4 regions of the Paenibacillus sp. sgz302115 genome follow, and region 2 is predicted to be linked to each of the others. Evidence: riboswitches for the same ligand, from Rfam matches in the RefSeq annotation. Region 2 holds a riboswitch; each other region holds the start of a gene.
The links. A riboswitch is a leader RNA that binds a small molecule or an ion and turns the genes downstream of it on or off. The one in region 2 is predicted to bind cyclic di-GMP.
Positions count from the first base shown of each region.

Region 1: linked by a shared signal. The riboswitch ahead of AC0LWN_RS29715 (choice-of-anchor A family protein) and the one ahead of AC0LWN_RS12335 (flagellar assembly protein A) in region 2 are both predicted to bind cyclic di-GMP.
Region 3: linked by a shared signal. The riboswitch ahead of AC0LWN_RS19695 (thiamine pyrophosphate-binding protein) and the one ahead of AC0LWN_RS12335 (flagellar assembly protein A) in region 2 are both predicted to bind cyclic di-GMP.
Region 4: linked by a shared signal. The riboswitch ahead of AC0LWN_RS21650 (anti-repressor SinI family protein) and the one ahead of AC0LWN_RS12335 (flagellar assembly protein A) in region 2 are both predicted to bind cyclic di-GMP.

Region 1 covers NZ_JBVYOK010000029.1:56,657-62,630, reverse strand. The annotation lists partial or broken gene AC0LWN_RS29715 (choice-of-anchor A family protein) at 1-1,850, opposite strand, end outside; cyclic di-GMP riboswitch class I at 1,932-2,021, opposite strand; gene AC0LWN_RS29710 (YhjD family protein) at 2,827-3,204, shown strand; gene AC0LWN_RS29705 (ASCH domain-containing protein) at 3,552-3,971, opposite strand; gene AC0LWN_RS29700 (RidA family protein) at 4,015-4,419, opposite strand; gene AC0LWN_RS29695 (hypothetical protein) at 4,409-4,735, opposite strand; gene AC0LWN_RS29690 (hypothetical protein) at 4,725-4,940, opposite strand; gene AC0LWN_RS29685 (nucleoside deaminase) at 5,133-5,594, shown strand; tRNA gene AC0LWN_RS29680 (tRNA-Thr) at 5,707-5,778, opposite strand; gene AC0LWN_RS29675 (MTH1187 family thiamine-binding protein) at 5,908-5,974, opposite strand, start outside.
Region 2 covers NZ_JBVYOK010000005.1:78,450-86,985, reverse strand. The annotation lists gene AC0LWN_RS12340 (MBL fold metallo-hydrolase) at 1-706, opposite strand, end outside; gene AC0LWN_RS12335 (flagellar assembly protein A) at 744-2,633, opposite strand; cyclic di-GMP riboswitch class I at 2,721-2,814, opposite strand; gene AC0LWN_RS12330 (FUSC family protein) at 3,068-4,168, opposite strand; gene AC0LWN_RS12325 (ABC transporter ATP-binding protein) at 4,488-5,612, shown strand; gene AC0LWN_RS12320 (ABC transporter permease) at 5,602-6,408, shown strand; gene AC0LWN_RS12315 (ABC transporter permease) at 6,405-7,232, shown strand; gene AC0LWN_RS12310 (ABC transporter substrate-binding protein) at 7,229-8,302, shown strand.
Region 3 covers NZ_JBVYOK010000011.1:6,306-14,841, reverse strand. The annotation lists gene AC0LWN_RS19720 (HAMP domain-containing sensor histidine kinase) at 1-193, shown strand, start outside; gene glpK (glycerol kinase GlpK) at 319-1,812, shown strand; gene AC0LWN_RS19710 (3-oxoacyl-[acyl-carrier-protein] synthase III C-terminal domain-containing protein) at 1,910-2,902, opposite strand; gene AC0LWN_RS19705 (hypothetical protein) at 2,982-3,332, opposite strand; gene AC0LWN_RS19700 (carboxymuconolactone decarboxylase family protein) at 3,523-3,891, opposite strand; gene AC0LWN_RS19695 (thiamine pyrophosphate-binding protein) at 3,933-5,576, opposite strand; cyclic di-GMP riboswitch class I at 5,694-5,789, opposite strand; gene AC0LWN_RS19690 (methyl-accepting chemotaxis protein) at 6,282-7,532, opposite strand; gene AC0LWN_RS19685 (helix-turn-helix transcriptional regulator) at 7,634-8,536, opposite strand, start outside.
Region 4 covers NZ_JBVYOK010000013.1:22,747-31,282, forward strand. The annotation lists gene AC0LWN_RS21625 (hypothetical protein) at 1-188, shown strand, start outside; gene sipW (signal peptidase I SipW) at 191-787, shown strand; gene AC0LWN_RS21635 (TasA family protein) at 880-1,476, shown strand; gene AC0LWN_RS21640 (TasA family protein) at 1,514-2,104, shown strand; gene AC0LWN_RS21645 (helix-turn-helix domain-containing protein) at 2,270-2,602, shown strand; gene AC0LWN_RS21650 (anti-repressor SinI family protein) at 2,721-2,888, opposite strand; cyclic di-GMP riboswitch class I at 2,917-3,001, opposite strand; gene AC0LWN_RS21655 (2-oxoglutarate dehydrogenase E1 component) at 3,388-6,255, shown strand; gene odhB (2-oxoglutarate dehydrogenase complex dihydrolipoyllysine-residue succinyltransferase) at 6,311-7,600, shown strand; gene AC0LWN_RS21665 (hypothetical protein) at 8,164-8,536, opposite strand, start outside.

The DNA of each region.
Region 1 (5,974 bases), on a different contig from region 2:
GTCGGCGTTGGTGTCGGCTCCGGCGTTGGTGTCTGCGTTGGTGTTGGTGTCGGCGTCGGCGTTGGTGTTGGTGTTGGTGTTGGCGTTGGTGTCGGCGTTGGCGTCGGCGTCGGCGTTGGTGTCGGCTCCGGCGTTGGTGTCGGCGTTGGTGTTGGTGTCGGCGTTGGCGTCGGCGTCGGCGTTGGTGTCGGCTCCGGCGTTGGTGTCGGCGTTGGTGTTGGTGTCGGCGTCGGCGTTGGTGTTGGCGTCGGCTCCGGCGTTGGCGTTGGCGTTGGTGTCGGCGTTGGCGTTGGTGTCGGCGTCGGCGTTGGTGTTGGTGTTGGTGTTGGCGTCGGTTTTGGCGTCGGTGTCGGTTTCGGCGTCGGCGTCGGTTTTGGCGTCGGCGGTGGTGTCGGCGTCGATGTTGGTGTTGGCGTCGGCGTCGGCGTCGGTTTTGGTGTTGGTGTTGGTGTTGGCGTTGGTGTCGGCGTCGGCGTTGGTGTCGGCGTCGGCGTTGGCGTCGCCGTCGGTTTTGGCGTTGCCGTTGGTTTTGGCGTTTCCGTCGGTTTTGGCGTTTCCGTCGGTTTTGGCGTCGGCGTCGGTTTTGGCGTCGGCGTTGGTTTTGGCGTCGGCGTTGGTTTTGGCGTCGGCGTCGGTTTTGGCGTCGGCGTTGGTTTTGGTGTCGGCGTCGGTTTCGGCGTTGCCGTCGGTTTTGGCGTTTCCGTTGGTTTTGGCGTCGCCGTCGGTTTTGGCGTCGGCGTTGGTGTTGACGTCGGTGTTGGCGTCGGCGTCGGTTTTGGCGTTTCCGTTGGCGTCGGCGTCGGTTTTGGCGTCGCCGTCGGCGTCGGCGTCGGTGTTGGTGTCGGTGTCGGTGTCGGCGTCGGTGTCGGCGTTGGTGTCGGTGTCGGCGTTGGTGTTGGCGTCGCCGTCGGTGTCGGCGTCGGCGTCGGCGTCGGTTTTGGCGTCGGCGTTGGTGTTGGCGTCGGTGTCGGTGTCGCACTCGGTGTTGGTGTTGGCGTTAAAGGTGGTTCCGTTCCCTGGTACGGATAATGGTGCATCTGCACATGTCCGTTGAACGATTTTGCAATGAGTGTGCCGTGCAGTTCCGCATAATCATAGTACACTTCGGCCCGTGGCGCTAATATAGTGCCATTAATGGTTGTGTTGCCAATTTTCAAATCAGTGGCTTCATAAAAATTAAATAATACCTTATTGGGATTGCTCCCATCAATTTGAAAGCTCGGGATTTTCACTGAGGTCCCGCTTACATTGATAACAACCGTTGCATTCCCCGTTATATTGAACACCATATTATTGGTCGCTGCCCAATCGGCTGCAGTCATATTTATAACATTGTAGGGCTTTGGGGCATTGATGGTTATTTTTCCATAATCCCTGACAAAGGGCTGTGTCTGCGGCAATGCGGCCAGCTCGCTCGAACGCCCGATCAAAAACTGCTCCTCCGCTGCGAAATCAATCGGTGTATCTTTTCGCGAGCCCCCCTGAAGTGTAGTGCTTGAATCAGCCGTTAGAGTACCACCGTATACAGTTGTTCCATGAACAGTCCCATTCGAAAAAGTAATGTTCTTGCCGGCGATAAGCACGTCTCCGCCCGGGGCATCCTTGGATACACCGTACCCCTGCAAAGTAATATTCCCTGCGGCCGCGAGCCTTCCATGAATCTGATCGTATGACTGCGTAAAATCCCCAAAGATAAAAGCATTAAAATTGCCGGCTACCCCCAAAACCGGTGTAGGAGTATAGGGCATACTGGCCGCTGCTTTAACCTCCCATCCCCCAGTAATCACACTGCCTACTGTCAGCATTCCTGCCAATAGCAGAGCTGCCGTCTTTTGCATTTTTTTCTTCAATCGCATGCACCTCCTATTAATTACTCTATGATTTCAAGAAAAAACTATAACAACAAAAAGACCGCCAAGAAGGGTTAGCTTCACGGCGGCCGGACAATCATAACCTGTCTAGCAGGCTTTAGATTCCTGACTTTGCGTCCCGTTCTTTCGAACGGTTTGCGTTTTACATGATCGTATGATTTTTTTAAATTTCAGATAGTCTATGATATTTGTTACTTTCGACCTAATGTCAGTTTAGCCGCTCCACCTCCATATTGTCAATCTATTCCTTTTTATTTTTTTGGAAGCTTGGATGAGAAAATCCGCTGCAAACCGCCATGCATAAGGATTAACCAGCTTGATCCAGTCTGAAACAGTGTTCAACAACGGCGTATCCGGTAGCTTCTTCTGCTTCATGTAATCTTCTCGTTATTCGAAACCACTAATTTTCATTATTAAAATTTAGTCTTTTTGAACTATTTGTCGAACATTGCTGCGTGAAGTCCAACCATCCTTATAATGCAAAAAAACTGTCGCCGAAAGTTACCGGCAGCAGTTTTTCAAAAGATAAAAATTTATATGTTTTACCCCATAAATTATCCTTATCTTTCTGGAGAAACGGAAGCCGTTTCTTCTTGTCGACATCTATGTATGCTATATGCGCTATCGTGTCCAGGCAATGCGGATATAGCGGGTTTGCATTTTATAACAGTTGCATCCAGCCAATCATGGACACCCAAAGCGGAATACTCAGGAGCAAACCGAATACCAAACCACGGCGGAGACTTCCTTCATGAATCATCACAATTCTCCTTTTGAGGTGCTTTATTTTTTCAAGCTTCAATCTTTAATATTTCAATTTTAATATAAAATAATTCTTCTGATTTTATTGTGAAATTTATCACATTTATCGACTTGTTTTAAAATACTATTGATTATTTTTTGAAGGCCGGGTTACAATGCGAATATACGTTCTCTTTATGAGGTGATGAATCCCATGCATAGGGTGGAGAGTACAGACAATACGCTGGTCAAATCTTATATTATGCTGCCGCTGATTATATCGGCTTTTGAGCGCGATGCTGCCATTCTGTCCAAGGAGCTGCGCACCCCCGCCCCCTACATAGAGGTTCTTAATACAGCCGCGAATGCGGCAACCGCTGATCTGCGTGATGTGCGTGCTGAAATGAGAACACGGGGCGTCAAGGTCTACGAACAACTACGGCGGGAGGACGGTATGGAGGTCAAATTTGTCTGCCGGGGGTATCATGAGCGGATGCTGCTGCTGGACCATATCATTGCCACTCAGGCCACGATCCATATGCGCAAATACCTGAAGCTGGATATCTCCAGTTCCCGGATGCGAAGCAGCTAAATGCCTTATTTTCTCACAAAAAAAGGCCCCGCCATAAAAGCCGGCAAGACCATAAGTGGATAACAATCACATTAATACCTTCCAATAGCCCAGCGAGCCAAGAATAACAATCAGCGCTACAGGATATAGAATTTTTCGGCTCACCTTGTCCTTAAACGTAAAAAACAAGCAAAGCATACAAAGCCACGCAATAAGAAGACTTCCCATTCCTTATGCATACGCCCTTTCCTGTGTATCCGGATTAGCTCCTGGCGCAAGACTGCGCTTCAAAACATATATACTAAGATTACCCGCGAGCTAACCCAATCATACCACTAAACAGCTTGGATAGCTCCCCAAAGAGAATACTACTCCCTCTCCGGGACAGGGTGCTCCCAGAAACTCAGCCGTCCTTTAGCAGGTATGGGGTCAGCAAGCAAATCTGCACCTTCCAGCTTCCAGGCAAACCGCCCTTCAGCATAATCGCCAAAAATATATTCATTGCCGCCCGGCCAACCCTCCCCGGCATTCTCAGGAGTCACCTCATGGCACTCGGTAAGGCGGCATGTGGCGATAATGGCTCCGGCGGGCAGATTGTCAGCGGTGAATCCGTGCCGGGCCAATACCGATTTATACGGCTCTTGTCTGCACACGGACTTGTCTATGCCCATCCCGGCATGAATAGCCAGTTCACCGCGATAAGATGTTCTCCATGAACGGGTTTCGAATTGCTTTTCTCCAAGAGCGGCCAATGTCGCCCAGGGCTGCCGGATCGTCAAGCATCTCATTGTCGCCGCCTCCTCACCCTAACAAAAAATGCAATCCAAAGCTCTATAAGCTCCCGGCGGCGATGGCCTCAATCTCAATCAACAGATCATCCCTGATCAGCTTGCGGACTTCAACTGCTGAGCTGGCCGGCGGATTGAGGGTATTGATGTACTGGTCCCGAATATCCCGGACAACCTGCATTTTGGAAATGTCGGTCACAAAAAACGTCAATTTCACCACATCATCAAAGCTGGCTTCCGCAGCCTCCAAGGCGCCTTTGATATTTTCAAATACTTGCTTTGTCTGTGCCGCCAGATCCCCTGCCCCTACAACTTGGCCATCCTTGTTCATGGCTATCTGTCCGGAGATATAGAGCGTCCGTGCATTCCTGACTTCCACCACACTCGTGTACCCGGAGGATACCGGCAAGGTTTCAGGATTTATAAATTTCACCCGTTCATTCTGCATGTAGGCTTCCCCCATTCCAATGAATCCAATGGTGTATAAGCTCTGGAATCATATAAAGATAAGGATTAACAATCATCCTATGCATTGCAACAAAAAATAAAGCCGGGGCGCTTGTTCCCGCATCAATTCCACCCGGGGAGGGCGAAGTTGACGGCTCCGGTTTTTCAAGCCCATATTGCTCTGTCAGCCTATCTTTTGTTCCACTGTCGATAACAGTTCCGTCAACCGCCGCGTAGATAAGTCCAGGCTGCAAAAAGGCCGCCATGAAGATCAGTAAAGCTGTGAATAGGATTACGGATTTTTTCTTAGTGCTCATCATTACCATCCTTATTAACGGACTCATACCGCTGGCGGATTTCAAGATTTTTGGCATGATTATATAGATCCAAAGCCACAATCCCTCTGCGTGCAAGCTTCACAAATAGAACAAAAGCATAGATCCCTAGTCCAGTGCATACCAGCCAAACTAAGAATGCAAATACACTAAATCCTCCAAAAAATATACCTGGCTGCGACACCATTTCTTCACGCCCCTATCCATATTGTTGTCGGCACTTTCCGAACTCAATACTGTTTAGTATATTGGATATGGAACAATATGTAAATCTCCCCGAAAGTCCGTAAACTGTGCTTTAAAGGTCTAACCATGATTTTGCCATGCGAAATGCCACCCGCCTAAATGTTATAGTAGTGTTATACAGGAGGTGCTATTTATGATAAATAACGATGAACAATTTATTGAAGTAGCTATAAAAATGGCTTTTAAGGCTAGAGAAGAGGGAAATGAACCCTTCGGTGCAATCTTAGTAAAAAATAACGAAATTGTAATGTATGGAGAAAATAAAATAAATAGTTATTGTGATCCTACACATCATGTTGAAATTGGACTTATACGCACTTTTTGCTCTGAGAACAACATTTTTGATCTTAATGAATATACTTTGTATACCAGCTGTGAACCTTGCGTAATGTGTACAGGAGCTATGGTATGGTCTAATTTAGGAAAAATAGTCTATAGTGTGTCACATGATCAGCTGGCAGAAATTGCAGGCAGTAATATAATGATTTCATGTAAGGAAGTTATCGAAAAAAGTCCACATAAGCCGGTCGTAATAGAAAAAGTATTAAATGCCGAAGGGCTAAAAGTATTCGAGGGATATACCTTTTCCCATTGAATTCACTTCCATGTTATTCGAGTATTTCAGAATAACATGGATATTTTTTCCCCACAAAAAAAGCACGACCCCCAAAACCCCGGAAGCCGCGCCATGATTGAATTCTTAAGGATGCTGGTGAAGGGAATTGAACCCCCGGCCTACGCATTACGAGTGCGTTGCTCTACCCCTGAGCTACACCAGCTTAAAGCATACTTTTTCTGTCAAACAAAATACATTATACAGCGTCTGGAGAAAAACGCAACCCTTTCTCTCATAGTCCTTGCCTTTAACCCCAGCCTGCCCGCTCTTCCTTCGGTCTAGTCTCCCGGAACTATTGCTCCAGCAGCTTGCGCTCCACCGACTCCAGCTTGCTGCGGCTCGTAGAGACCTTGTCGCGG
Region 2 (8,536 bases):
ACCGCACCGCCCGCTTCACTTCCGTTAAAATCTCCGGGTCAAGGCCAAGGGTGTTGTGTGAACCATAGATTGTGCGGACACCCTCAATTTCTGCTATTCGTTCCAGTGAATGAACCAAATCCACCGGACTGGTCGAAGGGTAAAAAGCATAGATCGGGGTCTCGTCATACAGCAGATCGCCTGTAAACAAAAATCCATGAGTCTCATCAAAAAAAGCAACATGACCCGGAGAATGGCCCGGCGTATGATATACGGTCAAGGTTCTTCCGCCCAGATCAATCCTGTCTCCATCGTGCAATAATCCTGCAGGCTCTCCCTGAAAAGGCTTGTAGGTCTCCGGATCGAAGCCGTCTGGCGTCGGCTGGGTAATATCTCTGCTGATGTCCCGGCGGATTTGCTCGATGGACAGGCCCTTGATGCCGTGCATCAGCCAATCGAGATCCCCCTCATGAACAAAAATCCGCTCAAATTCCCCGTGACTCCCAATATGGTCCGTATGTACATGTGTTGTAAGAACCTCAACTGGCAGACGGGTCAAGGTGTCGGTGATGGTTCTGATATTGCCGATTCCGAGTCCGGTGTCGATCAGCGCTGCCTTCTCCTGCCCCAGCAGCAGAAAGGAATGCACCTTCTCCCAATGCCCGTATTCACTAATTGCGAAGGTGGCTTCATCAATTTGCTGAACGGTAAACCATGAATTATTCATTATAAATACCTCCACACATATTGAAAAAGCGGCCTTGTCAATCAGCGGCAGGGGAAGCTGTGTCGGCCTGATTTCTCTGCTGCAGGCTTTCTGCTGTGAACTCAAGCCCCTCCTCCGGTGCAGTAATCGCTGCAGAATATTCGCCAACGGTTACTGAGGTGTTGCAGATTCTGCGGACTGTAATTTTCCCGCCTGCCAGCAGCGCGGATGCAGAAGCCGAATCCTGGCCAACTCTCTGTGCGGTGATATCTCCTGTTGCTTCCACGGTAGAGTACTCGCAGGCCGAATCTTGCCGCTCGAAATAAATATTGCCGGAGGAGAACAGCTTGCTCTTCGTAATGCCTTCCTCGTGAATATGCAGATTGCCGCCGGATTTGATGATGCTGCCATGAGACCCGGCAATATCAATACGAACGTTCTCTTCCTGCAAAAAGGCGATTCCGTCATAGAAATCCATGAGCAGCTTCTCGAAGGAACTCAGCACGTTATCCGTAAAGAATCTGGTAAATCGGCCGGGATGCAGGAAAATATCCAGCATGCGCTTAAGCGGTTCGGTATCCTGCGGATAGGCAGGGCTCATCCCGGCAAGCAGCTCTTGCAGATTACTGATCATAGCTGGAAGGTGGTTGTATTTATTCTCCAGCAGGAGCAAGACGACCAGTCCGTATTTCACGGTTCGCTGCACCGACTCGACGGTCTCCGCCAGCATCCGGGCAGCTTCTCTAAGCCCGCCGACCTCTTGCATGAGCAGCTTGGAGAAGCTGCACAGGCGGTTGTGGATTACACCGAACGCCCCTGCATACAGCCCGCTGTCCACAACCTTCCCCCGGACCAAAATGCTGCCCGTCGCAGTGATTGTAGAACCAATAACATTACCATATATGTAGACGTTTCCCAACGCTTCAATCACTGTATGTTGTTCTATGTCTCTGAGCACAACCACATCACCGGGGAACATAATTGTGCCGGCCGCAGGCTCGCCATCCTCAGGGATAATATGAGCTTCGGGAAAATCAATGGTTTTGACGAAGCTTCCGCTTCCCGTTATGCGCGGTCTGCCATTACGTTGGGCAGTAATCTCACCGCTTGGCTGCAGCGATGCATATGCTCCGGCTATAAGTGTAATGTCCTGCGGCGGCGGTGGCGGCAGCACATATCCGAACACGTCAAAGCCAGGCAACCCCTCCTGCGGAGGCAGTTTCCGGGCGAACACCTCACCTTCCCGGATAGCGGGTGATCCTTGGTGTCCGGTTTCTTTTGCCGTCTGCTCTCCCCGGTTGAATTCATTCGCCAGGTTCTCCGGGAACAGCAGCTCGAGACTGGCATCCGTGCCGGGAACGGGAGCTTTGCCTTCGGCAATGCATACAGGAAGATATGTAGGGTTATTCAGCTCTTCGTAAAGTGCCGGAATGTTAAGATTGCCTATGAGGGGGCTTTTCTCAAAGCCGGCTATAATCTGTTCTATTGAAAGTGTGGACAGCACCACATCACGGTTCAGTTCGGCCCGCACAGTAACATTGGCTGAGGCAGGGGTGTTGACCAGGTTCCAGGCGTACTTTTCAGCACGGTAAAGTGTAAAGTATACTTTGAGCTTGTCATCGGATACGGTAATCTGGTATTGCGGCTTCTCGCAAATATCCCAGCTTATTTGATCGCAGGCGGTGACTTGAGTTGGAGCTGTTATTGTCTGCTGGTTTATCTTCAAGATTACAGGATGGAGAGCGGAGATTACAGCCGGCTTGCCGCCAGGCAGAGGTGAGGTGATAAAAATTTCGTTGTTCTGGATGATGATGACACCGTTCTTATCTCTGTCTGTCCCGGTAAATGCCTGAGCATCCACAGAGTAAAGTTTCAGGAGATCGGGCCTCCCAAGCAGCATGGAAGCAAAGAACTCATACCGTGACCGTTCCATAATATGCTGCGCCATTCGTGTAACCTCGCTTTTCGTATAATCAATGTCATCTGTACAGAAAAGAACATCATGGAGCCGTGAAGCCGACCTGATGGTGTCTCTATTGGCAGCCTGGCGACCATAAATGCAGTGTTGATGCATTCTTAAGCCCATAGCTTTGCGTCCTGTCCTTTCGGGCAGTTTGCTTTTAGGAATAGATCAATGATATACACTCAACATGAGGCAAACTAAATCGACTGTTATCGACAAAAGTGGTCAATACTGGTATTGAGTTCAAAAATAACTTCTTCAAACAACATTAATTCTAGTACTAAAGTAGCTATTTTTCAACTGAAATAATAGAATCCGGACATAAATTATGAAAAATGCAGATAATTGTTGATTTATTGACATAAATTAGGAGGGTGGAGGAAGCTGGGGGGAAAAGAAAAAAAGGACGCTCCCTAAGCTTACAGCTTGTGGGAGAGTCCCTTTTGTGTGAAACGCACGGCTTGTGCGGCTTCAGACTTGGCTTTCACCGGTGCGGCCGACATCACCAGATAGTCAGCCTGCTCAATTTCTTCCAGCACCCGGTTCAGGTGGGAGAAGACCGCACCCAGATCGCGCAGGGTGGTCAGGGAGCATTGCCCCTGCAGTTCGGAGAAACAGGAGAGCTGAAGATCGCGGGCCTTGTGCAGCGCTTCGGGAAGTGAACGCTGGCATTCGGCATCCGACAAGGTCTTGGAGCCATAGAGGGCGATGCAGTCTGCGGTGGCTGTTACGACCGCAGCCATCCAATCGGCTGCGGCATAATGCGAAGGCAGCAGCGTGATGTCTGTGCGGATTTCTTTTACATAGGAATGAATTTTCTTGAGATGCCTGGTTGCCTGTGATAGTCCGCGCAGCTCGCTGCGGCACTGATAATGGGTAATAGTAAAATGAAGCTCCTTCTGCTGCTGTTCACTCTTGCCCAGCAGTGTTGCGGAGCGTCCCAGCGCGTCTGAAGCCTGAGCTGATTCCCTTCCGCCATCCGCCTGGCCGCTCAAGGCATCTGCCAGCAGCAGGCTTGCTTCCAGTGCCAAGCTTTTTACCTTGACGAACCCCTTGGGCGGAACGATAATCATATTGATGATCAGAGCAATTGCTACTCCAATCAGCGTTTCGGCTACACGCCACTCGATATAATGACCATTATAGAAGGTAAGTGCCAGAACAGAAGTTACGCCGACCTGGGAGATGGCCTGAATATTGATCCGGCACGCTGTGGCAACCCCGATCCCGATCAGCAGCATCAGCAGAATGGAGAGTGCGCTAACATGGAAGAAGCGGCCCACAATCATGCTGACGATTCCGCCGAGCACAACGCCGGTCATGCGGTAAACGCCCTTTTCAAAGGAGGCCTTGACGCTCCCCTGCGTAATCAGAATCGCGGCCAGCGGGGCGAAATATAAGTAGCTGTCGTGATAGAGGGTATTTACGGTGAGCCAGGAAAGTGAGGCAGCCACTGTAACACGTATCACATATAAAGACAGGCCGAATTTCTCCAGGCGGTCCTGTAAGCCTTCGTTCATGGACGTCATCTTCTTTCGGAATATTAAGAAAATTTCGGAATTGTAAAGAAAAATGAAACTCTTTTTCAGACGTTTTCATTATAGCACCGCAAAATAGGGCTGGAGAGCACTAATTTTTACGAACTTGTTAAGTTTACGCTACGGCTTTTTACAAAGTATGTTATCGCATATATGGGGCTAAACCTTTATGCTGTATAATATGAAAGAATGTCGAAGCAAGGAAGGAATTGTCACTTGCACGCGCTGGACATGTTCATCATTCGGATGATCTCCCGCAAGGAGCGGATAAAATAGATCAAACTACATATGACAAGGGAGGTTGTTAGCTATAGCTACCCCGGAAGGCACTATTATTTCATTTGATAAGGTTATTAAGCAATATGATGACGAAGAGCCCGTATTAAAGGGAGTCAGCTTCGAAATTGAACGCGGTAAATTCTATACGCTGCTTGGCCCTTCGGGCTGCGGGAAGACGACTATTCTGCGGCTGATCGCCGGTTTTGCCGAGCCGACTGAAGGCTCTATTATGATGAACGGCCAGCTTATCAACCACATTCCCGCCAACGAACGGCAGGTCAATACGGTTTTTCAGGACTATGCCTTGTTTCCGCACCTGAACGTATTCGAGAATGTGGCCTTTGGACTGCGTATCAAGAAGATGAAGAAGGATGTAATCGCGCAAAAGGTGCAGGAGGCGCTGCGCTTCGTCAACCTGACCGGCTATGATCAACGCGCCATCACCGAAATGTCTGGCGGACAAAGACAACGTGTGGCGATTGCCCGTGCCATCGTCAACGAGCCGCAGGTGCTGCTGCTGGACGAGCCTCTGTCGGCGCTTGATCTGAAGCTGCGGACGGAAATGCAGTATATCCTGCGGGAAATGCAGCAGCGGCTGGGCATTACCTTCATCTTCGTAACCCATGACCAGGAAGAGGCGCTCGCGATGTCGGACTGGATCTTTGTCATGAACGGCGGACTGATCGAGCAGAGCGGCACGCCCAATGATATTTATGATGAGCCGATTAACCGCTTCGTGGCCGACTTCATCGGGGAGTCGAACATTGTGCCGGGCGTAATGATTGAGGATTATCTGGTGGAATTTAATGGACACCGCTTTGAATGTGTGGATGCCGGGCTTAGGCCAAATGAAGCGGTAGAAATCGTTATTCGCCCTGAGGACCTGGAGATTACCGGACTTGAGCAGGGCAAGCTGCGTGTGCGTGTGGACTCCCAACTGTTCCGTGGCGTGCATTACGAGATCAGCTGCTACGATGAATCCGGCCATGAATGGCTGGTGCATTCCACGCGCAAGGCGGAGGTTGGCGGCGAGATCGGGCTTTATTTTGATCCGGAAGCGATTCATGTTATGCGTTTCGGTGAGACGGAGGAAGAGTTCGACAAACGTCTGGAAGCTTACGGCGAGGTGGAGAGCCATGAAGAATAAGGGCCGGTCGTATTATCTCATCCCTTATTACTTATGGATTGCGCTGTTCGTCATAGCCCCGGTGCTGCTCGTTATCTATTACTCCCTGTTTGACCTGGATGGGCATTTAACACTGGATAATTACGTGAATTTCTTTACGCCGGTGTATATGAGAATGATGCTTAATTCCTTCTGGTATGCGTTCCTGATCACTCTGTTCTCGCTCCTCGTGGCTTATCCGGCGGCCTATCTGCTGACCCGGACGAAGCATAAGCAGCTGTGGCTGCTGCTGATTATTTTGCCAACGTGGATTAATCTGCTGCTGAAGACGTATGCCTTCATCGGCATCTTCGGCACCTTCGGGCCGGTCAACAATTTCTTCGATCTGCTCGGCATCGGGGAACAGCAAATCCTCTTTACGGGATTCAGCTTTGTGTTTGTATCGGTGTATATTTTTATTCCGTTTATGATTCTGCCGATCTTCAGCGCCCTGGAGGAGCTGAATTTATCGCTGGTGGATGCGGCGCGCGATTTGGGCGCTTCCGGGTGGACGACGTTCCGGCGGGTGATTTTTCCGCTGACGATTTCGGGGGTGCGCTCCGGCTGTATGGCGGTGTTCATCCCGGCGCTGTCACTGTTTATGATCACACGCCTCATTGCCGGCAACCGTGTCATCACGCTGGGTACGGCGATTGAGCAACATTTTCTTGTGACGCAGGACTGGGGCATGGGCTCTACGGTTGCGGTCTTCCTGATCGTGATTATGGCGCTGTTCATGGTGCTGACGGGCGGCTCGAAGAGAGGGGTGCGCCAGTGAGGAATAAAAACGGGTTCGCGAATCTCTATCTGGTGCTGGTCTTCATCGTACTGTACGTACCCATCCTGTATCTGATGTACTACTCCTTCAACAGCGGGGGCACGATGCATAAATTTGAAGGCTTCACGCTGGATTATTACCGAGAAGTCCTTCAGGATACACGGCTGATCATTATTGTCATTAATACGCTGGTGATTGCGCTGCTGTCTTCGGCCATTGCCACGCTGATTGCGATTATCGGCGCACTAGCCATCCAGCGCACCCGCAACCGCCGCGCGAAAAATACGCTGCTCTCGCTGAACAACGTGCTGATCGTCAGCCCGGACGTGATTATCGGAGCCTCGTTCCTGATCCTGTTCACGATTGTCGGCATCAAGCTCGGCTTCACTTCTGTGCTGCTCTCGCATGTGGCGTTCAGTGTGCCGATTGCTGTGCTGATGATCCTGCCGCATCTGCAGGAGATGAGCCCGACGCTGACCGATGCCGCCCGCGACCTTGGGGCCAGCCGCCGCGATGTGCTGACGAAGGTTATTCTGCCGATCATCAAGCCGGGGATATTCAGCGGCTTCTTCATGGCCCTGACGTATTCGCTGGACGACTTTGCGGTAACCTTCTTCGTTACGGGCAACGGCTATTCCACACTGTCGGTGGAGATTTACTCCCGGGCGCGGCAAGGAGTGTCGCTGTCGATTAACGCACTGTCAACCATGATCTTCCTATTCACAATTCTGCTGGTGATCGGGTATTATTTCCTGAATCGCCGCAAACACCGTCCGGCAGCTCCGCTTGCTGAGTCCGCCGCTGAAATGGGGGTGCCTAGATGAAGCAGCTTGTGAATGCTTTTCTGGCGATTCTCATCGTTGCCTTCGGGCTGATGTTTCTCGCTTCGCGGCTGAACTTAGCCGAGGGGTATACCGGCGGGAATACGCTGACTATCTATAACTGGGGCGACTATATTGAGCCTGAGCTGCTGAAGGAGTTCGAGAAGGAGACCGGAATTACAGTCATCTATCAGACCTTCGACTCCAATGAGGCCATGCTGACCAAGGTCGAGCAGGGGGGGACCACCTTCGATGTTGTGGTTCCGTCTGACTATGCCATTGCCAAAATGCGGGAAGAGAATCTGCTGCTGCCGCTGGATAAAAGCAAGCTTCCGAACCTGGCCAATATCGGCAAGCAGTTTATGGATTTGTCTTTTGATCCCGGCAATAAATACTCGGTGCCTTATTTCTGGGGGACGGTCGGTATCATTTTCAACCCGGAAATGACAAAAGGCATGGACTTCAGCAGTTGGAATTCCCTGTGGGACAGCAGGCTGAAGAATAATATTTTCCTGGTGGACGGAGCCCGTGAGGTAATGGGCATGGCGCTGAACAGCCTGCACTATTCCGTCAACGACAAGAATGAGGAGCATCTGCAGGAAGCGCTGGCCAAGCTGAACAAGCTCTCACCTAACGTAAAGGCGATTGTCGGCGATGAGGTCAAGATGATGCTCGCGAACGAAGAGGCGGCAGTTGGAATCGTGTGGTCGGGCGATGCCTCGGAAATCATGGACGATAACGATAAGCTGGATTACGTGGTACCGGAAGAAGGCTCGAACATATGGTTCGACAACATGGTCATTCCGCGCACGGCGGCTAACGTGGAAGGAGCCCACAAGTTCATTAACTTCATGCTCCGGCCCGACGTGGCAGCCAAAAATGCGGAGTATGTCGGCTACTCCACGCCTAACGTTCCAGCGCTGAAGCTGCTCCCGGAAGAAATCTCCGGCGACACCCGCTTCTACCCGACCAAGGACATCACCGACCGCCTGGAGGTCTACGACAACCTCGGCAAACGGATGCTCGCCCACTACAACGAGCTGTTCCTGAAGTTCAAGATGAACAAGAAGTGAGGGAGCGGGGAGAGTGCAGGGAGTGAGGCGGGCACCTGTTCCGGCGGCTTTGTGTAAATACTTGGTTGAAGAGCACTCTGCGTGGGCATCCCGCGCTTAGGTGCTCTTTGGTATTCTCTGGGTAACTTTAGGTGGAATTTGTCCATGTAATTCTGATAAGCAACCTCCTCGGTGCCGGCAAGTGGGGAAAAGTCCACTTAAATTACCCCGGAACCGCTGAATTGATGAAAGTGG
Region 3 (8,536 bases), on a different contig from region 2:
GGATCTCCCCTTTATCTTTGATCGTTTCTATAAAGCGGACAAAGCCCGTGTGCGTGGCGAATCCGGAGGAACCGGGCTGGGATTGGCGATTGTCAAAAATATCGTCGAGTCACATCACGGAACGGTCTCGGCATCCAGCAAGCTGGGAGAAGGAACCACCTTCACCCTGCGGCTCCCTGTCGAAAAACAGTAAAGCCAGACAATGTGTGACAGCGCCTCTGACAGCAGAGGTGCTTTTTGTTGAAATCACCACATTAATCTTGTTCATCGTGGAACATATTCTAAGCGTTTGAAGCCAGTTCTAGGAGGCGCACCTTTATGATTTTATCACTAGACCAAGGTACTACCAGCTCGCGGGCGATTCTGTTCGACCATGAGGCGCGTATGATCTCACAGGGGCAATATGAGATCAGGCAGTCCTTTCCCCGGCCAGGCTGGGTAGAGCACGACCCGGAGCAAATCTGGGAGAGCCAGCTTGCGGCAGCGAGAGATGCCATCAGCAGAAGCGGAAGGGCGCCATCCGGGATATCCGCCATAGGCATTACCAATCAGCGGGAAACCGCGCTGATCTGGGACAAGGCGACCGGTGAGCCGATATATCCGGCTATTGTATGGCAGGACCGCCGCACGGCTGAGCAGTGTGAGGAGCTGAAGCAGAGAGGCTTGGCCGAAGAGATTGCCGCCAAGACGGGCCTTGTTGTGGATGCCTATTTCTCGGCCACCAAGCTGGCCTGGATTCTGGATCATGTGCCAGGCGCCAGAGAACGTGCCGGCAAGGGAGAACTGCTGGCAGGGACCATTGATAGCTGGCTGATCTGGAAGCTCACAGGTGGCGCTGTGCACGCCACGGATGTTACGAATGCATCGCGGACTATGCTCTTTAATCTGCATGAGCGCAGTTGGGATGCACCCCTTATCGAAAAACTCGGAATTCCCTCCTCTATTCTGCCGGAGGTTAGAATGTCCGGCGGAGAATTCGGAGCGGCTGAAGCCCGCTGGTTCGGAGCAGAAATTCCAATACGTTCCGTGCTGGGGGATCAGCAGGCTGCCTTGTTCGGACATACATGTCTTGAGGCCGGCAGCGCCAAGAATACCTACGGCACAGGCTGTTTTATTCTCATGAATACAGGGACTGAAGCCGTTGCCTCCAGTCATGGACTGCTGACCACTGTAGCTTGGGGCATGGGCGACGAATTGTATTACGCCCTCGAAGGGAGTGTGTTCGTAGCCGGAGCCGCCGTGCAATGGCTGCATGAGGGACTGGGGCTTATTGAGGGACCGGCGGACTCGGAGGAGCGGGCCGGGGAGGTAGAGGACAGTGAAGGGGTTGTAGTCGTCCCTGCCTTCACTGGGCTTGGCGCACCGTATTGGGATATGTATGCCAGAGGTGCGGTCTTCGGCTTGACCCGTGGCACTACAGCGGGGCATTTGGTGCGTGCTACACTGGAATCGCTTGCTTTTCAATCGCGTGATGTGATCGGAGCCATGGAAAAGGACGCCGGCATGCCGCTGACAGGGCTCAGGGTTGATGGCGGCGCTGTGCGCAATGATCTGCTTATGCAGTTTCAAGCAGATATTCTGGGAAGCAGGGTTACGCGGACAACGTATGCGGAGACGACAGCACTCGGGGCAGCGCTGCTTGCCGGTCTGACCTCGGGGATTTGGACCAGAGAGCAGCTTGAGCGCTTTAATAAGGCCGAGAAGGTCTTCCTGCCGTACATGGAGGAGGCAGAGCGGGAACGGCGTTACGAAGCCTGGCAGGATGCTGTATCGCGCACTATGGGCTGGGAGAAGCATGAAGGATATCGGTGAGAGCAAGAGCAAGCCGAATTGAATACAGGAGACGCCAGCAACAAAGGAGCGGCCTGCAGCAGAATTCTGCTTGCAGGCCGCTCTTTTATCATTAACTCTAGTACTCGATTACAAAAGCTACGTTTTGCCAGCCTGCGCCAACGGTCCAGAACAGGACCTTGTCGCCGCGCTCGATTTGTCCCGTAGTTACCGCTTTATGCAGAGCGACAAAAGGGCTGCTAGTCGAAGTATATCCGAATTCATCGCCGATGTAGACGGCAACGTCGTTGTCGATGCCGGTCTTCTCGGAAACCGCACGGATGTTCGGCAGTGACAATTGCGAGAAGCAGGCCGCTTTGATGGATTCCGGCTCAATCTCATTGATGCTCAGCAGCGTGTTAATTGATTCTGACGCCGCGTCCACACAAATGGAATCATCAAAGGGAATGAATCTCACATTGAACTCTCCCGCATCCACGCCTTCACGTCCAAGGTTAGCCAATCCTTCCGCAGGGAACAACGAGTTCCCGTATACACAGGTGTCTGTCTGGTAGATGGAATCAATGAAGCCTACGGAGTTCTCATCACGCTCCAGAATGAGTGCAGCAGCGGCGTCGCCGAAATTGGCATAATAGACAGGATCGTTTTTGTTCGCATGCGGTGCAACATGGTCGGAGCCGATGACCAGCGCCCGGCGGATTCTCGGGTTGGCCATCATTTGCCGGCTAACCTGCTCCACCGATGCCGTCATGCCCGCACAGTTCGCATTGCTGTCGATACAAATCGTATGCGATGCTCCGCCGATCAGCCGATGGATCATCAATGAATTCGTAGGAAAAATATATTCAGGAGTTTGGCTCGCATAAGCGATAAGGTCAATATCAGCCCCGGTCAGTCCCGTCTTATCCAGCACATTGCTTGCGGCCTCAAAAGCCATTGTCAGAGAGTTTTCATCCTTGCTGTCAATGCTGTAGCGGCTTTCACGGCCCAGAGTAGCCAGAAGACCACGGATATCAATACCCTTTTCATCAAAATGTTGTATGAAAAAGTCATTGCCAATCTTTTTGCTTGGATGATAGATATCAATGTCCTTAATTCGAATTCCGGCCATATTAATCCTCCTCAAAGTTTTGTGAGAATAAACTTCCTGATACTTCTCTTCGAACAAAACTTGCTTCGGAAATATTTAATTAAGCAGAAACAGTTGAAATGATCTCCAGGTTTTCAAGTCCTGCCTTGCGGCCCAGACGGGCAAGCTGCATTTTGAGGATCGGGTTATTTTCCAGAGTAAGGCTCACTTTATCAAATCCGTCAGCCTTGAACATTACGAAGCAGCTTTCCAGCAAAGGCACAACATCAGGAGCGGTTACATTCAGCTTTCTGCAGTCAATGTCAAGTGCATATTCAGCAGGTGTAATTGGATTGATGGTTTGCTGATAAGCCTGGATTGACTTAAGGCCATCGTCGTTTGAGAAAGTACCTTCCAGTTCAATTTTAATGACCTTTTTAACAGAATCGGTGTTCAAAATAAATTTTCCCATTTGCTGATCTCTCCTAAGTAATTAAATTGTGTGAAGCATAAGTATTAAAATTCAAAAAAACTTATATTTATATGTCGAAAATCGACATTAAAACCTTTGTTTTGGGATATTTTCCCTTTAAATATAACCATAATTTTAACTATAATGCAAGAATAAAGTCGAATATTGTATAATTTTGTCGCAAAAGAACTTATTTGATTTCCTCCAGCGTGTCGAGCAGCACATTAAAGGCCGAAATGACTCTTGGAGCGCCGATAACCGGCACCAGATGCAGCAGAATGCCCTTAATCTGCTCCACGGTCATTCCCACACGGAGCGCCATCACGTAATGGACTCCCAACTGCTCGTACTGTCCCATCGTAATCAGCGAGGATATGACGGCGATTTCCTTCCAATCAGAACCGATAGCAGTACGCTGGAAAATATCGCCGTAGGCATTGCCCATAATAAACTCAGCCAATTCGGGAAAATGCTCTTTAACCGGAGCCAGCGCCTTGGCGCCATAATCGCCGGACAGATTGGAGAAATGCTCAAAACCACTGTTGATATTGTTCTTCACGAAAGACGCCCCCTATAGTGTGATGGTGCAGATGGTTCTTCTTAGTTGAGATTCAAGGTACGGTGGGCCGTAGGAGGCACTTCGTCACGGTCGGTCAACAGCTCAATGACAGCGACACGGTTCGATGCAACTGCTTCATTCAGCGCTGAAGTAAACTGTTCTGCAGTTTCGCATCTATAGCCCGTAGCGCCCAGCGATTCGGCGAATTTTACCGCATCCACTGGAACCTCAAAGAGGGTGCCGTCAATCCGGCCTGTAGTTTTTTGCATACCCTTCAATGCCATGTCGAGCTGCATATTGTTCACCACGATAAAGATGACCGGAATATTCTTGCACACGGCGGTGTTGATTTCTGTTCCGAGCATCATAAAGCAGCCATCGCCGGTAATGCAGACAATGGTTTCCTCAGGAGAGGCCACCTTAGCGCCTATAGACATGCCAATTGAATTGCCCATGCAGGCAAAGTAGGCGTCAAAGACAAAGCTGCCAGGTTTCTTCACGTTGTACCATTTCACGGCATTGAAGCCATGGCTGCCGTCATCAACAAAGAGGGTGTTATTATAAGGGAGCTGTTCGCTCAGTGTGCTCATTACCGAAGCGAGAGAAAGCTTGGACAATACAGGCAGCTCTTCTGTATAACGCGGGGATGTCTCCGGTTCACGTGCCGGAATGCTGCTGGTATCGATATTCTGCAGGTAGAACGCCAGATTATCACGCAAATCGCCGCTGACAGAGATGGTAGGAGAGTTTAATATTTTCCCGACAAACGTAGGGTCGACATCAAATTGAATCAAGGTTTGCGGATGGTTCTCCGCCTTGAGATTGCAGATTGTCATATCGCTCAGCCGCGAACCGAGCACGATGAACAAATCGCTGCGGTTCAATAAATCTTCGCCATGCTTGCAGCCGCCGACACCGATTGGACCGTGATACAGCGGATGATCCCAGGCAATAGCGCCTTTGCCCCCTGGAGAAGTCACAACAGGAATATTGAACGTCTCTGCGAGCTGAACCAGCTCTTTATGCGCTCCGGAGCGGTTGACGCCTTTGCCGGCAATGATGAGGGGATGGCTGGATTGATTGATAGCCGTGATTACCCGCTCGAAATTACTGTGGCTGATCAGACTTTCCCGTTCAGGGATCACAATCCGGCACTCTTCAAGGAGTTCTGTCTGCACATCAAAAGGGATGCACAGGTGGACAGGACCACGTTTACCGCTTAAAGCCGTCGAAATGGCATGATTAAATATGGTGCTGAAATGATCTCCGCGTTCAACCAGCTTGCTGAAAAGAGTTGCGGGTCTGAACATATCCGCCAGATCGGCAAGATAGTTCGAAGAATCCTGGCACTGGGGAATCCCCAGCTCTTTGATGGATTGATGGCCGGTAATGAACAGCACAGGAAGGTTGTTCGCCTTGGCATGCGCTGCAGCGGTAAGCAGATTGGTTCCGCCTGGACCGGAGGTGCCGAAGGCCACTCCAAGGCCGCCGGTTTTTAGAGCATAACCTGCGGCTTCGAACCCGGAACTGGATTCATGTCTTCCGGGAATAAACTCAATGCCATGATCAACCATCTTCAGAACTACAGGACAAATAGACTTGCCGATTATGCCAAAAGAATGTGTTACACCGAGGTTTCGTAGTGCCTGAGCCATATAATCTGCGACTGTTTTCAGAAAATCCACCCCACCCAATGTTATTATTTATTTAGCTTAAATAGAAAACCTGCACTCAGAAGGAGCACAGGCAGCTGCTAAATAACCAGGTTGAACGAGAGAAACATAATACAGACGTTCCGGTTCTTGAGCAACCTGGCTGTCATGGTCCCGGGAAAGCATGAGACTGTAGATCCATGGCTTTGCGTCATTCCCTTTCGGAGAATTTTGCCAATATATTTTTATTAATGAAATAAAGCATAATTTTACTTTACAATATATTCCTAGCGCTGCTTTTGTCAATATATTTGATCAAATAAGCTCGAAATTTGACGAATATAACGATTAACGACATTTATTGATTTGCATGTCAAGTGAATATTAATGCAGGAAATAAAATAATAAAGTCCCAGGTGAAAAAGTCCTAAAATGCAAACGGGATTTGAAATGCCGGACCATGGTGCTATTGATAGTTATTACGGAGGATGGCCGGAACTGTGGGAGTGCTTAGACTTCCAGTTGCCAATCATAATCGTACAAGCATTCCTTGCGGCATTATCGTCCTTTGGATTCATTTTTCAAGCTCAGCTTATACAGATATAAATGCAAATTGAAAATATCATTTTATACTGCGAAAATTCAGTGTTTGGTGAATATTACATCAAGAAAATTGTAAACACAAAAAAACTGCCGCATGAGCATTTTTTGCTCAAGCGGCAGCATTGCAGGGGATGCCTAAAATTTGAAAATATGGATTGTTTTTTGCAACTGGAATACAGCTTGGGTCATCTTTTCTGTCTCTTCGGCAACGGACTTGAGGGCATTGATCTGTTCGTTCATAGATGCGGAGACCTCTTCGGTGCCTGCGGCTGTCTGCTCGGTAATTGCGGAGATATTTTCGATGGCCCCGGAAATTCTGAGCGCACTCTCCAGCATAAGGTCGCTTTCAGCAGAGAATGAAGCGATTTGCTCGGTTATGTATTGAACGCTTTGCACAATTTGAGCGAAAATATTAGCCGTTTCAATGATCATTTCATTCTGTACCTGAACGACTTCCTCGTTGATGGCAATATGCTCAATCGCCTGCTTGATGTCGCTCTCAATGCTGCGCACCAGACTGAACACCTCTTTGGTTGAGGAGGTGGATTCCTCGGCAAGCTTACGGACCTCCTGGGCCACCACAGCGAATCCCCGGCCATGTTCGCCTGCACGGGCGGCTTCAATGGAAGCGTTGAGCGACAGCAGGTTCGTCTGCTCGGCGATTTCCGTTATCGTCTTGGTGATCATCGTGATGCCGCGGGCATTTTGTGAGAGTGCTTCAATCGTGTCGGCTACCTTTTGGGTGGCTTGTATATTTTTACGCATGCCTTCCGCTTGCGTATCTACCGACTGACGGCCTTTTTCAACCAATTCCAGCGTATGTACGGAGCGTCTGTTCATTTCCTTGGTGGAGCTTGTGTAATTGGATACTTTCGTTTCTATATCCTTGATCGACTCTGTCATATCTGCGATATCTACAGAGATTTCATTAGCGCCAAGAGCCAGCTCATTGGAGGAGGAGGCAACCTGGGCCATCACAAGCTTCAGGTTCTGGTTCTTGTCTTCAATGCCACGGCTCGCATCCATGACTTGGCGGGTGATTTGCGACGCTTCAGTAAGAATCTTCTTCAGCTTGTCGATCATGGTATTGAAGGAACGGCTAATGTCGCCCATGGAACCGTTTTCGTCAGCGCGGCTGGTAAAATCCCCTTTGGCTATGGTATGAGTTACGTTGGAGATGTCTTCGAACGAAGATGTAAGCGTTCTCTCAACAACGCGTGCGAGAGGATAGGTTAAGGCTGCCAGTACCGCTACTAAAATAACGCCGATAATGATTTTGCCCATCACAATGAGTGTGATCAGAACAGGAACAGCGAATAAAGCGGCGATCAGGTAACATCCGGCAATAATTCTTTGTTTTAAAGGAAGCTTGTTCATCCATGCCATCATAAAAGTTCCCCCTAAATAAAATTGTTTACTGTAATATTATAGGCGGATCGTGGAGGTTTGGTCTATTGTAAGAACTGACATAAAACCTTTTTTTGAGCCTATTTATGTTTGTTTTTGTGTGTGAACTTCTTATATAACGTTACGGTTTCGGCAAGGGTGCAGGTTACCCGTTCGACAAGTTCTCCAGGAGCAACGGCAATGACATCCGGGCTTAGCGAAAGCACAATGCGGCAGGCGGATTCCAGAGTATTGAAATCGGCATCCACGGACAGCCATTCCGGCTGCGCTGCTGCGCTGCTGCTGGTAATTGACACATAGCGTTCCCGCTCCAGCTCCTCCATCGCTCTGCCGTTCACCAGCAGCTTTGCGGGGAAGCGGGGGAGAGCAGATTTGAACAAAGCCGTGGATTGCTCCCAATAAGCGGCAAGCTCAAAGCCTTCCGGGCGCGTAAATGTCTCATCTGTAATTTCGGCTGCTGCCAGTCTGGAGACCCGGAAGGTTCTGAATTCTCCATCGGTTCCGGCAACGACATACCATACTCCTCGTTTGGCTACCAGCCCCAGCGGCGAAATTAGCCGCTCCTTGCATTCTCCATCACGCATATAGCTGATCTTGACCTTGCGGTTCTCCCAGAGCGCCTCCTGCAGCAAAGAGAGGAACGGGTATGATTCACTTGAAGGATGCCAACCCGCGCCATCAATATGGATTCGCTGATTTAGAAAGGCAAGCGGGGAATCAGGAAGCTTGGAGGTGGCGGCCTCCAGCTTGCGGGCAGCGGAGGAGAAATCCTCCTGAATCCCAAGAGCGTTGAGGATTGCAGTATCAGCCGTCAGCAGCAATGATCCAATCTCTTGGGGTTTCATGCCGGTCAGGGAGGTCCTGTAGCCTTCGCTGAGCATCCAGCCGCCATCACGGCCCCTTTCAGCGAGCACGGGCACACCTGAAGCACTTAGCGCCTCCATGTCGCGGAGAATCGTCCGCTCTGACACCTCCAGAGTCTG
Region 4 (8,536 bases), on a different contig from region 2:
CGACAGCAACTCCCGGGAATAGTGCTCCAGAAGCCTCACCGACACCGACAGCAACTTCCGATCAAGATCAAGCTGTTATTAAAGATGACCATACGGTACAGGATGCCCCTACAACTACTCCTACTCCTACTCCTACAGCTACTCCTGCGCCTACCCCAGATCCCGAATCCAGTAAAGGCGGCGAATAAAAATGTCTATCAAAAAAATACTCAGCACCACATTATCCACGCTGATGTTTCTGATCTTTCTGCTCCTGGTGGTTGCCGTCGTGATCTCCAAAGCCTCCGGCGGCGAGCCAGCCTTCTTCGGCTATCAGATCAAGACCGTCCTCTCCGGCTCCATGGAGCCAGGCATTCATACCGGTTCCATTGTAGCCATCAAGCCGGGCGGCGATACGGCCCGTTTCCAGAAGGGAGACGTCATTACGTTCATTAATCAGGAGAACCTCCTGATCACCCACCGCATTGTGGATGCCACTGTTAACAGCGCCACAGGCGAAGCTACTTATACTACCAAAGGCGATAATAACGACGCGGCGGATTCAGCAACCGTCAGCTCGACCAATGTCGTCGGGCAATACACCGGAGTAACCGTTCCTTACGTGGGATATGCAATTAACTTCGCGGTTTCCAAGGCAGGCAGCGTGATGCTGATGATCATACCGGGATTGCTGCTGCTCCTCTACGCGCTTTTCACCTCCTGGAAGGCTGTTGCCGCACTGGAAAAGAAAAACACCGGGTCCGCAGGTTCCGCAGGTTCAGAGACTTTGCCCAAAGCGCTGCAATGACAGGTTGTCCTCTCCCGTTTACGAAACGCGGAGCACAATAGATAACGATTTCTGCCTATTACAAAAAAGAACTTTGAGAGAGGGATGAACAAATGAACATCAAAAAAACACTGGGCCTCGGCGTTGTCTCGGCAGCGCTTGGCCTGACCCTGGTCGGCGGGGGAACCTTCGCTTACTTTAGCGACACTGCAACAAGTTCTGCTTCTTTTAACAACGGAACACTAAGTTTGACTTCTGATCCCGCTGTCATCGTCGATCTCAGCAATCTGAAGCCGGGAGATTTGATCACCAGAGATTTCAAGCTGAAAAATGACGGCTCGCTGGATATTCCCAAGGTATTGCTGAAGACCACCTCCGTAGTGACGGATACGAACAACAACAACGGAAACCACAATCTCAAGGATGATATTATCGTTACCTTCCTGAATAACAACGACAAAAGACAGCCGGAAATCCTGGTGATCTCACTCGCCGATCTGGAGAGCGAAACCCCCGATCTAGTCGCCAGAAAGATACTCGGCACTATCCTGGGCGGCGAGAAATCAGGAATTAAAGCAGGCACCGAGGATAAGCTGACTGTGCAATTCGCCTTCAAGGAAACCTTCCAGCCGCAGAACTACTACCAGGGCGACAAGCTGAAGCTCACCTGGAACTTCGAAGCCAGCCAAGGGGCCGGCGAGTTTAAATAAGCACACACAAATAAAATAATCGAGGAGGGTTTACATTATGGGTATTAAAAAAACATTGGGCTTCGGTATTGCGTCGGCAGCTTTGGGATTGTCTTTGATCGGGGGAGGCACCTTCGCTTACTTCAGCGACACTGCGCAGAGTACAGCAACCTTTGCTGCCGGCACGCTGGACCTGAATACCATTCCAACGGAGATCGTTAATCTCAGCAACCTCAAGCCAGGCGATATTGCGGTGCGCAACTTCACACTGCAGAACAGCGGAACACTGGATATCAAAGAGCTGAAGCTCGCCAGTGCATACACAGTAACCGATGCAGGAACGAATAACGGTGCGCAGGATCTCGGGGATCATTTTAAAGTGAAGCTCCTGAAAGACACCTATGTCAGCGGCGATATTACCAATTATGTTCTCGGAGAGATTTCGCTCAAGGATTTGAAAAATACGTCAAACTATGATTTGATCAGCACAGGCGCAATCCCTGGCGGCATCAGTGCCGGACAATCCAAGGTGTTCAAGGTAGCCTTCGTATTTGTCGACAACGGTCAGGATCAGAACGTGTTCCAGGGGGATAAATTGTCCCTCACCTGGACATTCAACGCCAAACAAGGCCCCGGTGAATTGAAATAAGCCTCATCCCGCGCAAAAACGGCGTATCCTCCCTCATCCGGGCGGGGTATGCCGTTTTTCTTCCTGCTCACCGCTTTGCTGAAGCATTGATTTTTGTCCGTTATGCGAAAATTTGTTATACTGTTAACAAAAAATGCGGAGGGGCGTTTAATCGTGCCGGATAATATGGGTAGCCGCATCCATCAACTCCGTCTGGAAAAAGGCTTGTCCTTATCCGAGCTGGCTGACAAGGCTGATGTGGCGAAATCATACTTAAGCAATGTTGAAAGAAATATTCAATCCAACCCCTCAATTCAATTCATTGAAAAAATCGCCGATGCGCTTCAGGTTTCCATCCATACTCTCCTCTATGGCGAGCCCGCAGATACGGAAGAGCCGCCCCTGGACGGCGAATGGTTCCGGCTCGTTCAGGAAGCTATGGCCTCAGGCATAAGCAAACGGGAATTCAAAGAGTTTCTGGATTATCAAAAATGGCGGCTGGAGCAGAAGGATCAATAGTTCGAGAAATATAAGGATACAGTATAGTGTGATACTTATACTTTCTCATATTTGCAGAAAAGGACACAGCGGATTCCGCTGTGCCCTTTTCCGTATATATCCCTGCATCGAAAACGCCCTACATGACCTGCAATGCCTTCTCGCCCAATGCTTTCTCACTGAAAAACCGGCGGATCTCCTCCGCCCCGATGCCCGCCTTCCTGGCCGACATCAGCAAATGCACCCATTCTAAATCCAGATCAACTGTCTGCAGTTCTCCGTTATTCCCCTGGTTGGACTTTTCCAAGATATCTCCTCCTAGAATATTTGCGTCCCCAGGCAGTCCGGCCGTCGTAGTATTTCTACATTAGACCCGAGACTTTGTGCCCCTGCCTTTCAGCAGGTTTACCCTTTACTGGACCCTTTACATGAAAGGATCTGGCTAGAAACTAATGTAACCGTTACCCGCAATAACATTATACAGAATCTCACAGAAGAAGTGTGTCGATTTTCGGATTTTTTTTTGCTAAGTCGTGCAAAAGATTAGCTTTTTTTGCAAGGCTTTGTCCGGGTAATAAAGCTTGTGAGACTGACCATGAATTGCATCATAGTAAACGATATCCGTTATTCATCATTCATGGGCTGAATCATGCCGTTTTGCGAACGGATTGCACGAAAGTATGAATTGATTACACGCCTCGAAAGTAGCACAATAAGATGAGAAATGAAACCGCAAACATTGCAGCTCCACCGGGCGCTGACGCCTAGTGCCGCACGTGGGGTTCATCCGTTGGGAGGATGCATTCATGGCAGTCAAAGAGCCCTATAACGAAACCATTTGGAGTAAATATCACGGACCCAATCTGGGCTACATTCAGGAAAAATATGAACAGTTTGTTAAGGACCCCGCTTCAGTAGAGCATCATTACCGCGAGCTTTTTACGGTGTACGGACCTCCTCCGCTCACCCCAGATGTTTTGCCGGCTCCGAAGCCTGCGCTTTCGGGAGATACGGAGTGGCTTAGAAAAGCCGTAAGAGCTTCCAAGCTGATTGCCAATATCCGTATATATGGCCATATGGCCGCTAATATTGACCCGCTTGTCCGGGGGAACAACCCCATGGCGAAATGGCTGGAATACGAAACCTATGACCTCACCCGCGAAGACCTGACCGCGCTGCCCGCATCACTGATCTGGGAGAACGCACCGGATGAAGTCAAGACCGCCTGGGATGCCGTTCACCGGATGCGCCAGGCCTATACCCGGACCATAGCCTACGAATTCGGGCATGTACACGAAGAGCAGGAGCTGCGCTGGCTGAACAGCCAGGCAGAGTCCACCAGCTCGCCCGCACCCTTGACGAGCGGTGAGCGCAAGGAGCTGCTGAACCGTCTGATTCAAGTGGAGCAGTTCGAAACCTTCCTGCACAAAACCTTTGTCGGCCAGAAGCGCTTCAGCCTGGAAGGCAATGACGCCCTGGTGCCGATGCTTGATGAGATTGTCCGCGCTGCCGCACATGATGGCGCAGAGCATATCCTGATGGGCATGGCCCACCGTGGACGGCTGAATGTGCTGGCGCATATTCTGGGCAAGCCTTATGAAATTATTTTCTCGGAATTCCACCATTCTCCGAACAAGGAGCTGTTCCCGTCCGAAGGCTCCATGGGGATCAACTATGGCTGGACCGGAGATGTCAAATACCATCTGGGCGCTGACCGGGCTGTCCGTGAAGGGGAGACGGTACGTACCCGGATCACGCTGGCTAACAACCCGAGCCACCTGGAATTCGTCAACCCTGTCGTTGAAGGCTTCACTCGCGCGGCCCAGGAGGACCGGAATACGGCGGGATTGCCAAAGCTTAATACTAACAAGGCTATTGCTGTGCTGATGCACGGCGATGCTGCTTTCCCGGGTGAAGGCATTGTTGCTGAGACGCTGAATATCGGCAAGCTGAGTGGATACACCAACGGCGGCACGGTGCATATTATCGTCAATAACCGGATTGGTTTTACGACCGAAAGCGAGGATTCCCGGTCCACCCATTATGCCAGCGACCTTGCCAAAGGCTACGAAATTCCGGTTGTCCATGTCAACGCGGATGATCCCGAGGCCTGCATTGCGGCTGTCCGGCTGGCCTGCGCTTACCGCAACCAGTTCAAGAAGGATTTCCTGATTGACTTGATCGGCTACCGCCGTCATGGCCATAATGAGATGGATGATCCGGAAACGACGCAGCCGCTTGTATACAGCAAAGTGCGCAACCATCCTACGGTCTATCGTATATATGCAGAGCGCCTGCAGCGGGAGAAGATCGTCACGGAAGACGAAGTGAAGCAAATGAACAGCGCGGCAGAGAACGTGCTGCAGCAAGCCTTTGACCAGATGAAGGAAGGCAAGCACAAGAGCGGAGAGGCTAAAACCTCTGTGCAACTGTTGACGGATACCCCGCAGCCGCAAACCACAGCGGTTGCGCTTAGCAGTCTGCAGCAGATAAACCGCGAGCTGCTGACAGTGCCGGACGGCTTCAAGGTCTATCCGAAGCTGGAACGGATTCTGCAGCGCCGCAAGGATGCGCTGAATGACGGGGAACGGGTAGACTGGGCGCTGGCGGAAGCCCTGGCCTTCGCCAGTATCCTGACAGACGGCACACCGATTCGTCTGAGCGGCCAGGATTCCCAGCGCGGCACCTTCGCCCATCGCCATCTGGTTCTGCATGACAGTGACACGGGCGCCCTGTTCTCTCCGCTGCATCAACTCAGCGACGCCAAGGCCTCCTTCGGCGTGTACAACAGCCCGCTGTCGGAAGCATCGGTGCTGGGGTACGAGTACGGCTACAACGTGTTCGCCCCGGAAACCTTCGTGCTCTGGGAAGCGCAGTACGGCGATTTCGCCAACGCCGCGCAAGTGATTATCGACCAGTTCATCTCTGCTGGACGTGCCAAATGGACACAGCGCAGCAATCTGACCATCCTGCTGCCGCACGGCTACGAAGGACAGGGACCGGAGCATTCCAGCGCTAGGCTGGAACGGTATTTGCAGCTCTCCGCAGAGGAGAACTGGACTGTGGCGAACCTGAGCTCTGCCGCACAGTATTTCCATCTGCTGCGCCGCCAAGCGGCCCTTTGCGGCAGCGTGGATGCCCGCCCGCTGGTGATCATGGCGCCCAAGAGTCTGATCCGCAACCCGCGCAGCACCTCCCCGGGCGCCGCGCTGGCCTCGGGCGACTTCCAGCCTGTACTGCCGGAGCCGCTGCTCGGAGCTAATCCCGGCGAGGTGAAACGGCTGGTTGTCTGCAGCGGCAAGGTGACGCTTGACCTGCAGACCGAGCTTGAGGCCGCCAAAGATCAGGATTGGTCCTGGCTGCATATCCTCCGCCTGGAGCAGCTCTACCCGTTCCCGGAACGCGAGCTGGCTGCTTACCTCAGCACCTTCCGGTCGCTTGAGGAAATCGTCTGGGTACAGGAGGAGCCGAAGAATATGGGCGGCTGGAGCTATGCGGAGCCCCGGCTGCGCGCCATCGCCCCGCAGAAGGCTGGCGTGCAATATATCGGCCGTCCGGAGCGTTCCAGCCCGGCCAGCGGATACGCTGACGTGCATGCTTTTGAGCAGCGGCGTATAGTTACAGAAGCCCTGAAATTAAATACGCAAGTACAAGCGGCTGTACCGTCCTCTTAAACAGAGGATGGTGTTACGATAACGTTAACTAATATGTTTGGGGAGGTAACGGCCTGTGTCCGAAATTAAAGTACCCGATTTGGGCGAATCCATTTCCGAAGGAACCATTTACAAATGGCTGGTGAAAGAGGGCGACACCGTCGGCCAGGGGGATGTGCTGGCAGAGCTGGAGACCGACAAGGTCAATCTGGAGATCAGCGCGGAGGAGGACGGCGTCATCTCCTCCATCCTGCGCCAGGCCGGCGAGAACGTAGCCGTCGGCGAAGCGATTGGCATCATCGGCAGCGGCGCCGGCACGGCAAGCGCTGCTGCGCCGCAGGCGGCTGACGGCGGCAAGCCGGAAGCCGCAGCGGTGGTAGCAGCGGTGCCAGCGCCCGCTGCCGAAGCTCCCGCCGCACCCGAAGGAGCGGCGGCGGGCACTGCGGCCCTGGCTTCGCCGGGGGCGCGCAAGCTTGCGCGGGAGCGGGGCATCGACCTCGGCGAGGTCAGTGCCCGCGACCCCATCGGCCGGATCGCCCAGGCCGATGTGCTGGGACACGGCGCAGCCGGGCCGGGGGCCGCTGCGCCAAGCGCTCCGGCGGCGGCCCGGCCGGAGCCGGTGAAGCCTCCTGCGGCGCTGGGCAAAGCGCCGCAGGAGGACGGCAAAGCCGTCGAGCGCAAGCGCATGTCGCGCAGACGGCTGACGATTGCCAGCCGCCTGGTCGAAGCGCAGCAGACGGCGGCCATGCTGACCACCTTCAACGAGGTGGATATGACCGCAATCCTCGACATCCGCAAGCGCCGCAAGGATGCCTTCAAAGAGAAGCATGATGTCGGACTCGGCTTCATGTCCTTCTTCACCAAGGCCGTGATCGGCGCGCTTAAGGCCTATCCGCTGCTGAACGCAGAGATTGACGGCGAGGATCTGCTGATCAAAAAATACTACGACATCGGCATTGCCGTTGCCGCCAAGGAAGGACTCGTGGTTCCGGTTGTCCGCGACGCCGACCGGCTAAGCTTCCCGGAAATTGAGCGGCAAATCGGCGAACTGGCCTCCAAGGCCCGCGCCAACACGCTCAGCCTGACAGAGCTGCAAGGCGGCACCTTCACCATCACTAACGGCGGGGTATTCGGATCGCTGTTGTCGACACCGATCCTCAACACGCCACAGGTCGGCATTCTCGGCATGCACAAGATCCAGCTTCGTCCAATCGCCCTGGATGAAGAAAGAAGCGTCAACCGCCCGATGATGTACATCGCCCTCTCCTACGATCACCGGATTGTAGACGGTTCAGAGGCAGTAAGCTTCCTGGTTAAAGTCAAGGAACTGCTCGAAGACCCTGAAGCGCTGCTGCTGGAAGGGTAATCTTATTACATTGCAAGAGGCCCACAAGGACAGTTACGGCGTCCTCGTGGGCCTCTATTTTCTATCCCTCCTACACAGGTTATTTGTCTGATCCCCTTTGCAGCGCCGCCTCTACCTCAAATCTTGCATCATGTGCAGCCTCGTGCATATCCAGACTTCATTCCTGTGCTTCATACAAACCGAGTTGGAATTACTCCACCTAAATCCACTGATTTTCGCCTTTTAGCAACGCTTAATGGATTTTCTCCACCTAATTCAAGCAAATCCGCCACATCCCAGCCTTTTTCTTCGATTTAGGTCTACTTTTTCCAACTAACTCTTTTGCAGGGCTTGCACAGCTCTGATTAGTGGGAGAATATCCAACTAACAGAGTTTATTAGACTAAACATGGTGTTTATGCGGCGCCATCAGAAGAATAAAACGTGTATTCGGGATAAGATTATCTACTCGATTATTGGAACTAGTACGAGAATATACAAACATTTTCCCGGAAAAGCCATCCCCGTCCCCCATAGCCTGCATGCATCACCCGCTTGCTATACGCAAGCTTCTACCCTTCTGGCCTACAGTCCGCCCTTGATCAACTCGCCAGCCAGCTTCAGCAGTTGCTCCTTGGTCAATTCTCGGTCCCCATAAGTGGTAAGCGTATAATACGCATCCTGATCTTCGTCGTACCAGTTCAAATAATGGTAGCTGAACCCCGGCTTGATATCCGGCCTGAGCACATGATTGTAGACTAGATCCCGGCCTTCTACCTTAAGCTTCTCTGGCGTGTTCCCCGGCTCCTGATATACCATTACCTCGCCACCATTCAGCAGGGCGGCCGATATGTCGACTCTGGCTCCTTGCTTCGTATAAGTAGCTTGCACAGATCCGGTTTCGGTCCAAGGCACCACCTTCATGAACAGATTCCGCTTCTTATCCTGTTTCGCCTCG